Linked DNA regions of Occallatibacter riparius. The protein of the gene in region 2 interacts with the protein of the main gene of each other region in a pairwise test. Links are inferred from orthologs where the notes say so. Each region holds a gene or a part of one and is shown on either strand. Other genes may lie near its edges.

Region 1 (5,854 bases), 160 kb from region 2 along the record:
GCACGGCGTCGAAGATCCAGTAGAGGGAGATTCCAAGCTCCCGCTGTGCCCGGACACGGGCCTGCTCCAGCCCTGCAAAGATCGGCTCGAAGCACTCCGGATCGTGGTTGCGCCAGACGTAGATGACGCCGACTGAGATGTAAACCTCGGCGTGCACAATCCCCTGCTGGGCGAGCCGCTGGGCCATGCGCCAGGCTGCGAGTTCGTAGTCTGCCGGCCCGACCAAGCGGTTGGTGACCGCCTTGAATGCGTCGAGGAACCCCGAGAAGTCCTGGAAGCGGTAAAGCGCTTCGGCCTCAGCCTGCGTCAGCGGCTCGCGGTCATGCCGCTGGCTCAGCTCGACGAGAGTGGCCGGAGCGATTGTGCCTTCGAGGTGGAGGTGAAGCTCAGCTTTGGGAAGGCGGCGGATGAAATCCGCAACGTCGTTCATGAGACAAGTTTATCGGGCTGACGCGGCCAGATAAGCTGCGGCCAGGCGGATCAGCTCAGCGCGATACGATTCCTGCAGCTTGTGCGGCGCGGGCGACTCGATCAGCCGCCGTGCGGTGCCCGTGAAAACGCCGTAGAGCATCTCGGCCAGGCGTAGCGGTTCGGTGCAGAACTGGACGGGCGCGGTGGCGAGCATCCCCGCGACCGCGTCGCAGGCGCGGCTAGCCATCTCGCGGCCTATCCGTGCGCCGTCCACGTCATTGGCGATCGCGTAAAGGGCGGTGCTGGTGCGGACATTCTTCAGCTTGGCGTCGAGGAATCCGTTGACCAGCCCGGACGCCATCTCCTCCAGCGGCCGGCCGTGGTGTTCCAGGCAGGCACGCTGGACCGCGGAAACCACCTCGCCCAGGTGCCGCTCCAGGACCGCCCTTAGCAGCGCCTGCTTGTTAGGAAAGTACTGGTACAGCGTTCCCACCGATACCCCGGCACGGGCGGCGACCCGCGTGGTGGTCAGGTTCTCCTGCCCGACGGCGAGCAAAACCTGAACAGTTGCGGACAGGATGGCATCCACCGTCGCAGTGGAGCGAGCCTGCACAGGCGTTTTTCGCGGGTCCAGAAGTGGTGCTGCGGCGCGGGGCAAATGCGAACTCCAAACCTGAAGGTTCCTTCATCAAAACACCGGAAGCAAGCGGCAGGCAAATAAGCCGGCTTCCGAGAGGATTTGCAATGACGAAGACGAATGAGCTGGGTGGCGTGTTCACGTTTCCGGGAACCGACATGACGGTGAACCGCATGGGCTATGGCGCAATGCAACTGGCGGGGCCGCAGGTGTTCGGCCCGCCGAGGGACCGCGCCGAAGCGATCGCGGTGGTCCGTGAGGCGGTCGAGTCGGGTGTGAACCACATCGACACATCGGACTTCTACGGTCCGCACGTGGTGAACGAGATTCTGCGCGAGGCGCTGCACCCCTATCCGGCCGGGCTGACGCTGGTCACCAAGGTGGGCGCAAAGCGCGGGCCGAATGCCGAGTGGATCCAGAGTCTCGATCGCGAGCTCCTGGTCCAGTCGGTTGAGGACAACCTGCGCAACTTGGGCGTGGACGCGCTCGACGTAGTGAACCTGCGCGGCAGCGGCTTGATGACTCCGGATGGCTCGTCGATGGTCGGCGGTATGGAGGTGCTGGCCGAGCTGCAGCAGCAGGGTAAGATCCGCCACATCGGCCTCAGTAACGTGTCGCGCGAGCAGTTTGTGGAGGCGCGCAAGGTGGCGCCGGTCGTGACCGTGCAGAACTTCTACAACGTCGCGAACCGTGCGGATGATGCCTTCATCGACGAACTGGCCGCGGAGGGAATCGCGTATGTGCCGTTCTTCCCGTTGGGCGGATTCTCGCCCCTGCAATCAGGGACGCTGAACGAGGTTGCCGCCGAAGTTGGCGCGACGCCCATGCAGGTGGCGCTCGCGCGGCTTCTCCAGCGCTCGCCAAACATCCTGCTGATTCCGGGCACTTCGACGCGCGTCCATTTGCGCGAGAACCTGGCGGCGGCGGCACTTCGTCTGTCTGACGATCTGCTCGTGAAGCTGGACGACGTAGCGAAGGATGCCGTGCGCGCGGAATTCCACTTGGCGACCGCCAGCGCGCACTGACGGACGCCTGTGCTACCGCCCCGGATGCAGCGCGGGCTTAACCGCCGGCTTCGCCTTCGCAGGCACACTGGCGGCGGGTAATGCCTGCCGCACCGCGGGCCCACCCGCCGGCGGCCTCGGCGCTGGAACAACACCCGGCTTCGTCGAAGGTGCTGCATTCACCGTCTTCGGCGCACCCTGCGCCGGCACAGCTGTCACCGTCTTCGCACCCGATCCAGCCACGGGCGGTCTTGGCGCCGCAGCGGCTCCAGCCATGGCCGCCGGCTTGCTCATACTAGGCCGCGCTCCAGTCTTCACCGGCGCGGCCGCACCTGCGGCCGAAGCCTGCAGCAGCGGAGCCTTCTGCTCTCCCTGGTCGCCCAGGAACTTCTCGTTGTCCTTGCCCACGATGGCCTGCTTCATCACCGCCATCCAGATGGGTAGCGCAGCCTTGGCCCCCGTCTCCTTCTCTCCAAGCGACTCCCGGCTGTCAAATCCCACCCAGACGCCGCATGTGACAGACGGCGAAAAACCGAGGAACCACGCGTCGGTGTAATCGCTGGTCGTTCCCGTCTTGCCGCCTAGCGGGTGATTCAACTGCGAGGCCGCTGCGCCCGTACCGTGCGCCGTCACTGCCCGCAACAGCGTCATCATGGTTCGCGCCGTCTGCTGACTGATCACTTCCTTCACCTGCGGCGGATCCTCCCACAGGGTGATCCCGTCCGCATTCGATACCTTGCGGATCAGCCTTGGCTGCACGCGGATCCCGTCATTGGGAAACACCGAGTACGACGCCACCTGCTCTTCCAGCGTGATTTCCGCAGCACCCAGCGCCACAGGCAGATACGCCGGAATGTTGGACGTGACGCCGAACCGGTGCGCCATGTCGATCACCTTGTGAATGCCCACGCGCGCCGCCAGCTTCAGGGCCGGAATGTTCCGCGACTCCGCGAACGCGTTCGTAATCGTCATCGCGCCCTTGTAGTCGTTCTCGTAGTTGTGCGGCGTGTAGCTGCCAAAGCTCACTGGCCCATCGACGATCACGTCATCCGGCTTCACGCCGTCTTCCACCGCCGTGGTATACACATACGGCTTGAAGCTCGATCCCGTCTGCCGCTCCGCCTGCGTTGCCCGGTTGAACACGCTGACCGAGTAATCGCGCCCGCCCACCATGGCCAGAACATCGCCCGTGGTGTTGTCCATCATCATCAGCGCGCCCTGCGCGCCGGAATCCTGCTCGAGCGTCGCCTTGCGCCCCCCGCCCTCAAACCCATCCTGCAGATGCACGTAGATCACGTCGCCCGGCTTCAACAGCGCATCCGCATAGCGCTGCCCGGTCCACTGCCAGTCGGCCGGCTGCATAAACACTTCTTCCGACCCGATCCGCGCCCGCACCATCGTCGGCAGCACAGAAGTCACAACGGCATGCACATAGTCCCCGGGGCTATACTTCAGCGCCCAGTCGGGATGTTTGTAGCTCTCCATGTCGTTGCCATCGGCGATGACGTTGTCGAGCTTGCCGTTCCACCCGTGCCGCCGCTCGTACGTTGCCACCCCATCCAGCACGGCTTGGTTCGCCGTCTTCTGCAGATCGAGATCGAGCGTGGTATCCACTCGCAGACCGGACTCGTGCACCTGCTCGCTCCCGAACTGCTTCTCCAACTCGCGCCGCACCTCTTCCTGGAACCACGGAGCCACCGACCCTTCGGGCTGCGTCAGCTTCAGTCCCAGACCGGTTCCGCGCGCGGCTCCGGCTTCGGCATGCGTGATCAGTCCATCCGATTCCATCTCGCTGATCACCAGGTTGCGCCTCTTCAGCGCCTTCTCCGGGTTCAGAATCGGCGAGTAGGCATACGGCCCCTTGGGCAGCCCGGCTAGCAGCGCGGCCTGGGTCAGCGTCAAATCCTTCGCATGCGCCCCAAAGTAGAACTGGCTGGCCGCTTCGAATCCATACATTCCGCTGCCCAGGTAAATCTGGTTTCCATACAGGGTGAAGATCTGTTCCTTGGTGAATGTCCGCTCAATCTGGATGGCCAGGAATGCTTCCTGGATCTTCCGCATCCCGCTCACGGAGCGGGCCAGGTCCGCAGAGAAGAACAGGTTGCGTGCCAGTTGCATGGTCAGCGTCGATGCCCCTTGCGCCCGCCCCTTGCTGCGGATGTCATGCCAGGCCGCGCCCCAGATGCGCCAGAAGTTGATCCCCCCGTGCGACTCGAAGTCCTTGTCCTCGATGGAAACCACAGCCTTACGCAGAATGGGAGCAAAGTCGTTGTAGTTCACCACGATGCGCCGCTGCAGTGCGAACGCGCCGATCACCCGGCCCTTCTGGTCGTAAAGATCGGTTGTAGTGGAAGGCCGGTACCGCTCCAGGTCCTCGATCTGCGGCAAATCCGACGAGTACACCAGCGTCAACCCGGCCAGCGAGCCCGTCACCACTGAGAGCACTATCAGGATCGCCAGCGCCGCCTTGCCCGCCAGCTTGCGGCGCGGTTTTTGCGCCCGCGGCTTCTTGGGCGCTTTAACCGGCTTGTCTTCAGGATCAGGCTCGCGCCGATGGCTTCGGCCCAGCGTCTGCGGTTCTTCTACATATTGAATGGGGGTAGCCAAGCGCGTCTCGCCTCAAGGCAATCTCTCTGCGAGCGAGTGGAGAATGCTGAATACCTCAGAGCGTACCACGCATTCGGCGCCCCAACCGTGACAAACCGCACCCCGGTACCTCCGAGTGCAATTGCGGGAAGACGGTTCCCTCAGACACACGAAAGCCCCGCGCTCATGCGAACGCGGGGCTTTTGATTTTCTTGCAGGTGCTAGCTGTTCTTGCTCTTCAGAATCGACAGCGCCTTATCCAGCGACTTGTCGTCCTTGTCGGGCGTCTCGTCCTGAATGTCCCCATCGGGATTCGTCCCCGCCTGCACATTCGGATTCACCGCCTCGTCCTGGATCTTCTTCCCATCCGGACCCTGGTACTTGGCCACGGTCAGCAGCAGCGCCGCGCCATCCGGCAGGTCGATCGTCTTCTGCACCGATCCCTCGCCGAACGTCCGCTCGCCCACCACGTCACCGCGTTTCGCCGACTCAATCGCCGAGGCCGCAAGCTCTGCAGGTCCATAGGATCCGCGGTTCACCAGCACCACCAGCGGCGCATTCGTCAGGAACTTCGACGCATCGGCAGCGAACGTCACCTTGGGATACTTTTGCCCCTCCAGCGACGCCAGCGTGCCCTTCTCGACGAAGAAGTTCGCCAGGCGCAGGCCCGCTTCCTCGTCGCCGCCCGTGTCGCGCAGATCCAGCACAATCTTCTTGCCTTTGTTGGCCTTGATCTTGGCCGCAAGCTGGTCCATCCGGTCGTTGTTGATCACCACGGGCTTCAGATAGAGAACGCTCGAATCCAAATACTGCTGCTCGCCCATCGCCGGCTCAGGAACAATTGCCCGGGTCAGCGTCAGCTTGTCAGGATCGGGCTTGCGCGGCTTCACCAGCGTGATCGTCACGTTCGTGCCCGGCTTGCCTTCAAGCATCAGCCGGATCACCGCCAGCGACAGCTCCCGCGTCGACGTATCGCCAATTGCCTCAATCACATCGCCATCGGCAACATGCTCGTGGTCGGCAGGCGACCCCGGCAGCACATTCACCACCGTCGCGTACCCGTAGCGCTTTGAGACCGTAATGCCAACCTGCGCCACGCCCGTCGTCGGCCGTTCCTTCCAGATCTTGTACTCGGTCGCCGTCAAGTAGCTCGAGTCGGAATCCAGGCTCTCGAGCAAGCCATGCAGCGCGCCCGTCGTCACGGTCGTCATATTCG
Region 2 (5,625 bases):
ATGGTCCAGATCATCGGGTTGGCCGTGCAGGTGCGCCGGAACGCGGGTGGAAAGAATGTCTACGATCCGGCAGATAGCTCGAGTGTGCGGCTGATCCGGCTATGGGCGAATGCCGCCGTCTCTCCGCCTGAACGGGCCGTGCAGACCTCGAAGACCGGGGTGGGCAGCATCTGGGAGAACTACTTTGCCCTGCGCAACGTCAGGCAGGAGAACAAGGAACTGCAGGAGACGGTGGACCGGTTGCGGGTGGAGCAGGCCGCCTTGCTTGAGGATGCGCGCCAGGGCCAGCGGCTTCAGCAGATGCTGGGCTTCCAGGAGAAGTACTTGTATGCGACGATGCCCGCGCAGGTGATCGGCACCAGCGGCTCCGACCAGTCCTGGGTGTTCACTATCAACAAGGGCGAAAAGGAAGGGCTGAAGCGCGACATGGCCGTCATTTCAGGCGACGGCATCGTAGGCAAGGTGCGCGAGGTATTTCCGCATACGGCGCAGGTGCTGGAGATCAATGACCAGTCGAGCGGGGCGGGCGTGATCCTGGAGCAGACGCGCATTCGCGGCATTCTGCGCGGCAATGCGCAGGGGCAGCCGCAGATTGTCGGCATTCTGGCGGACAACCGCATCAAGCCCGGCGAGAAGGTGCTGACGGGCGGCGGCGACCAGATTTTTCCCCGCGGGCTGCAGGTGGGCGTGGTGGACAAGGTGCTGCCCGACCCTGATCGCGACGGATTCATCCGGGTGATTGTGAAATCCGCGGCGCAGCTTGACAGGCTCGACGAGGTCCTGGTGATTACGAGCACGGAGCCGCGCTTCTCAGACCAGCAGCTGAAAGATATGGCGCAGAGCCAGGACCTGAAGGGCGCAGACGCCGCGGCGCTCGCGGAGCAGCGGAAGGCGTCAGAGATCATGGCGGAGAGGCTGCCGGGCCTGACCGATCCGAATGCTCCGCCGCCAACCGCTCCCAAGACGGCACAGGTGGGGCCCGATGGGCAGCCAGTTCCGGCCACGCCCGCGGTGGTGCCGAAGATCATTCCGCCCGCGCATCCGGACCGATTTACGCCGGGCAATGCGACTACTCCAAATGCGGGCGGGGCAGCGGCGGGGCAGACCGCTCCCAAGGCGAAGAAGCCTGCCGTGCCCAAGCCGGATGCTGAGCAAGGTAATCCGGGGGAGAATCCGCAGGCGACCCGGCCCGTGCCGAAGCCGAGCAATCCACCTGCGAGTCCGCAGCACCGGAGGGAGCGCTAGACGATGCCTGTGCTGATGGCGAACTCCCGCCGCGACCTGGAGATTCACAAGTACCCGGCCCCGCTCTATCTTTTCGTGATCGTGCTGGCGCTGGTGCTGCAGGCCATGCTGCCACGGGCGTTTGGGCAGAACCACATCTGGTTCGACTTCCCGCTGGTAATCACGATCTATTTCGCGCTCGGGCGGCGCAGCCCAATCCAGGGCATGCTGATCGGGGGCTTTGTGGGTATATTCGAGGACGCGCTGACCGGGCGGCCCCTCGGGGTGAACGGCATTGCCAAGACTCTTGCCGGCTACCTGGCAGCGTCCGTGGGTATCCGGATCGACGTGCAGAACTACCTGGTGCGGGTGATGCTGAACTTCGCGCTGACCCTGCTGTGCAATGCGGTTTACCTGTTCATCTATCGCGTGCTGCTGGGGATGGACCTGGAGTGGAACTGGCTGACTCCGCTGTTCCAGTCGATCGGGAATTCGATCATAGCGCTGATTCTGTTCCCCTTCCTGGATCGGTTCCAGATAAGGGATTAGGCGACTCGGACTTTGGCGTGAATCAGAATCGGGAGTGGTACGTCCAATAAGTAATTCCCCTGATCCAGCGCGAACAATCATGCGGCACTTGGGCGCTGAATGTGAGTTCGATTCGCTGTATCTTATATAGAGAAGCACATGTATTCCGACCGTAGTAACCGCGGCGAGAAGCTCTCCAGCTACAAATCGGCGGCAGTGCAATACGGCATCCTTTTGATGATGCTGGCGCTCGCTGCCGGCCTGTGGCGGCTTCAGGTGCTGGGCGCCACCAACTTCCGCGAACTGGCCGAGCAGAATCGCATCCGCAAGGTGCCTATTCTGGCGCCGCGCGGCAAGCTCTTCGATCGCGAAGGGCGGCTGATTGTCGACAACTACCCATCGGTCACGTGCTTCCTAGTTCGCGAGCAGAACAAGAATGTTGACGAAGACCTGCCGATGATCGCGCAGGGCCTGAACCTCGATCTCGACCAATTGAAGGCAACGCTGAAGCACTTCCGCAGCGCCGCGGGATATCAGCCAATTCCCATCAAGCAGGACATCACGGCCGACGAGCAGGCCTTCATCGAGGCGCACCGCAACGAGCTTCCGGAGCTGGAAACCATTGAAGAAGAGCGGCGGCTTTATCCGCGCGATGGCTTTGCGTCGCACCTCATTGGATACGTGGGCGAGGTCAGCGAAGACGACCTGAACAACAATCCACGTTACGCGGCTTATCAGCCGGGCGACGTAGTGGGCAAGGCCGGGATTGAGGAGACATACGACCAGATCCTGCGCGGCGAAGACGGTTCGCAGGACGTGATTGTCGACAGCCACGGGCGTGAGATGGGTGTTCTTGGCACGCAGCACGCCAAGCCCGGGCAGGACTTGAAGCTCACCATCGACCTCGACCTGCAGCGCGCGGCAGAGATCGGACTCGGCGAGAACAACGGTGCCGTCGTCGTCATGGATCCGAGGAACGGGGAGATCCTGGCGTTGGTGTCGCACCCCAGCTACGATCCGAATGCTTTTGCTGTGCGCATCAAGCGCGACGAGTGGAACAAGCTCATCACCGATCCTCGGCACCCGCTGATGAACAAGGCCATCCAGGACCAGCTCGCGCCGGGATCGACATTCAAGATCATCATGTCGGCTGCCGGCTTGCAAGAGGGTGTGGCGCAGGATATGCGCGTCAACTGCGCGGGCGGGGGCACGTTTTACGGGCGCTTCTTCCACTGCGACAAGCATCACGGCGTGCTGGCCATCCAGCAGGCGATTCCGCTCTCGTGCGACACGTTCTTTTATGCGCTGGCGCAGAAGCTGGGCATCGACACGATTGCGAAGTACGCGACCTCGTTCGGACTGAGCCAGAAGACCGGCATAGATCTGCCTAACGAGATGTCGGGCGTGATGCCATCAACGCAATGGGAATGGCGAAACTACCACCAGAAGTACTATGCCGGCAATACGATCTCGGTCGGCATCGGACAGGGCGAGACACAGGTAACGCCGATCCAGTTGCTGCGGGCGCTCTCGGGAATCGCTTCCGATGGGCACTTCGTGCGGCCGCATAGTGTAAATCCGGACCAGCTCCCGGCGGATTTCCGTTCCGCACTGATCGATAGCTTCCCGGGCTCGGGCGAAAAGACGGTGGCCCTCGATCCCGACACGTGGATGACCATTACTGACGGCATGGCAGCAGCGACGACGAGCGGGACCGCGGCGGCCAGCCATATCGAGGGTGTGGATTTTGCCGGCAAGACCGGCACCGCGCAGGTGGTGGGCGGCGGCGACACGCACACCAAGGGCGGCGCGCGCACGCCGAACTCGTGGTTCGTGGGCATGGTGCCAAGACGCAATCCAGAGCTGGCGGTGGTGGTGCTGCAGGAGCACGGCGACTGGGGCTCGAACTCGGCGCACATCGCGCAGGCTATCGTTGTCGACTACGTGAACAAACAGCGCAAGCGCGATAACAATCTGCTGCAGAAGGCGAGCGAGCCGACCAAACCGGTGGAAGTGGGCGCGGTGTGGTCAACGCCTGATAGTGGTGATCCGAAGCACGAGGCGGAGCAGCTTCACACTGGGCATTTCCTCGTGAACCCGAGCGAACCCGCGAAGCAGATCGCGATGAAGCCGCTGAGCCTCGGCGCGCTGTTGAATGCAATGCCGCTGCGCTGGAAAGAGGGTCTCCGATAGTGCGCAAGCTCATCAGCGTACGTGATTTCGATTGGGCTCTCCTGCTGATTGTCCTGCTTCTCTGCGGCATTTCGATCATGGAGATCCATTCGGCGACGCTGCACACAAAGTACATCGGCTTCGACAAAAAGCAGGTGGCCTGGGTGGCAGGCGGCCTGCTCGCGATGTTCATCTTCGCCAAGATCGACTACCACAAGCTCATCGACATCGTTCCATGGTTCTATGGTTTCTTCACTTTCGCATTGGCCGCCGTGTTGGTGCCGGGGATAGGACACAAGGCGCTCGGCGCGCGGCGATGGATCAAGCTCGGACCTATCCTCTTTCAGCCATCTGAGTGGATGAAGCTGGTGATGATCCTGATGGTGGCGCGCTACTTCGCCAACCTGGGCGGCCGGTCATTGAGCTGGAAGGAGATCTTCAAGGCCTTCGCTCTGGTGGGAGTTCCACTCCTGCTGATTCTGAAACAGCCAGATCTGGGCACTACCCTGACCTACGTGCCGGTTCTCATCGTAGGTCTCTTCCTCGGCGGGATCAATGTGAAGCAGGCGGCGATCCTGGTTACGGCGGCCCTGGTACTGGTTGTTGGTGGATGGTCGAGCGGCAAGCTGCTTAAGCCGTATCAAAAGGCGCGTCTGACCAGCTTTATCAATCCTGATAACGACCCACGCGGAGCCGGATACCAGATTCTGCAAGCCAAGATTGCCGTGGGCGCCGGGGGCATCTGGGGTAAAGGCACGGAGAAGGGGACCCAGACGCAGGGAGCGTTCATCCCGATTCCGCACGCGGACTTCATCTTCGCGGCATTTTGCGAAGAGCATGGGTTCGTGGGCGCGATATTTGTGCTGCTGCTATACTTCCTTGTATTGATGCGTTTGATTCAAAACGCTCAAACAGCCGCGGACCTTGCCGGTTCCCTCATTATTATGGGAATCGTGGCTGCGCTGACCTTCCAGATCATGGTCAACGTAGGCATGGTCATAGGCTTTATGCCGGTCACCGGAATCCCTTTACCGTTAATGAGTTACGGCGGATCTTCGGTTCTGTTTACCTTCCTGGCGCTGGGCGTGGCGAACAACGTGCGCATGCGCCGGTTCGTAAACTAGGTTGTATCAAACGGGTTTATTCAAAGGCGGCGCGAGGATGCGCCGCAGGTAAGAGTTTTCAATCACTTGGCCGGCCAGGTTCCAGCGGGAATCGCGGGCCCGGCAGGATTGGGTTCATGAGCACGCAGAAACGGGTAAGCGGTTGGCAGAATGTCCCGGAGCGCGCGGGAGGCAGGGCTATCACGGACCCCTCTCAGGTTGCGCGGTACGTCTGGGCATTGGCCGCCGGTATAACGGCCCCGTTCATGTCGACGGTTCTGTTGGCGTGGAGCTGGGCGGCCACAAAATTTCTGCACAAGGATCAGCCATATAGACATTTTGCTCAGCCGGTATTTGCGGTTGAGCTGCCTGGTTCACCGCCACCCCATCGGGTGCGGTCGCGTCAGCTGCGCCGGCATTTGGCCCGCCAGTTAACCGCCCGCGGTGTGCCAGAGTCTCCAGGTCGTCCTGCCATTCCCCTCTCTTCCGGATTCGCGCCATCTCGTCTGACCTTGCCGTATGTCCCGGCCAATATTTGCCGGGCGGAAAGGCACGATGGCAAAAGAGATTTGTATCTCCTCTACGCCGCATGAGACGC

The links. Proteins that work in one complex are often made in the same cells at the same time.
Region 1: the proteins of mrdA (region 2) and MOP44_RS09550 interact in binary tests that used the Escherichia coli proteins (3 or more experiments, as listed by UniProt). The link is inferred for Occallatibacter riparius from one-to-one orthologs.

Annotation. Positions count from the first base shown.
Region 1 is NZ_CP093313.1:2,402,459-2,408,312, forward strand. Bases 1,873-5,045 are described here. They hold MOP44_RS09550 (penicillin-binding protein 1A), read right to left. Parts: upstream 4,660-5,045; coding sequence 2,086-4,659; downstream 1,873-2,085. Other genes in these bases: MOP44_RS09545 (oxidoreductase), read left to right, coding at 1,873-2,073; MOP44_RS09555 (S41 family peptidase), read right to left, coding at 4,860-5,045. In the rest of the region: add (adenosine deaminase), read right to left, coding at 1-430; MOP44_RS09540 (TetR/AcrR family transcriptional regulator), read right to left, coding at 440-1,000; more of MOP44_RS09545, read left to right, coding at 1,156-1,872; more of MOP44_RS09555, read right to left, coding at 5,046-5,854. UniProt on the Escherichia coli protein: Cell wall formation. Synthesis of cross-linked peptidoglycan from the lipid intermediates.
Region 2 is NZ_CP093313.1:2,567,548-2,573,172, forward strand. Bases 1,485-4,428 are described here. They hold mrdA (penicillin-binding protein 2), read left to right. Parts: upstream 1,485-1,911; coding sequence 1,912-3,945; downstream 3,946-4,428. Other genes in these bases: mreD (rod shape-determining protein MreD), read left to right, coding at 1,485-1,773; rodA (rod shape-determining protein RodA), read left to right, coding at 3,945-4,428. Outside these bases: rod shape-determining protein MreC, read left to right, coding at 1-1,245; more of mreD, read left to right, coding at 1,261-1,484; more of rodA, read left to right, coding at 4,429-5,048; MOP44_RS10355 (Rne/Rng family ribonuclease), read left to right, coding at 5,583-5,625. UniProt on the Escherichia coli protein: Catalyzes cross-linking of the peptidoglycan cell wall. Responsible for the determination of the rod shape of the cell. Is probably required for lateral peptidoglycan synthesis and maintenance of the correct diameter during lateral and centripetal growth.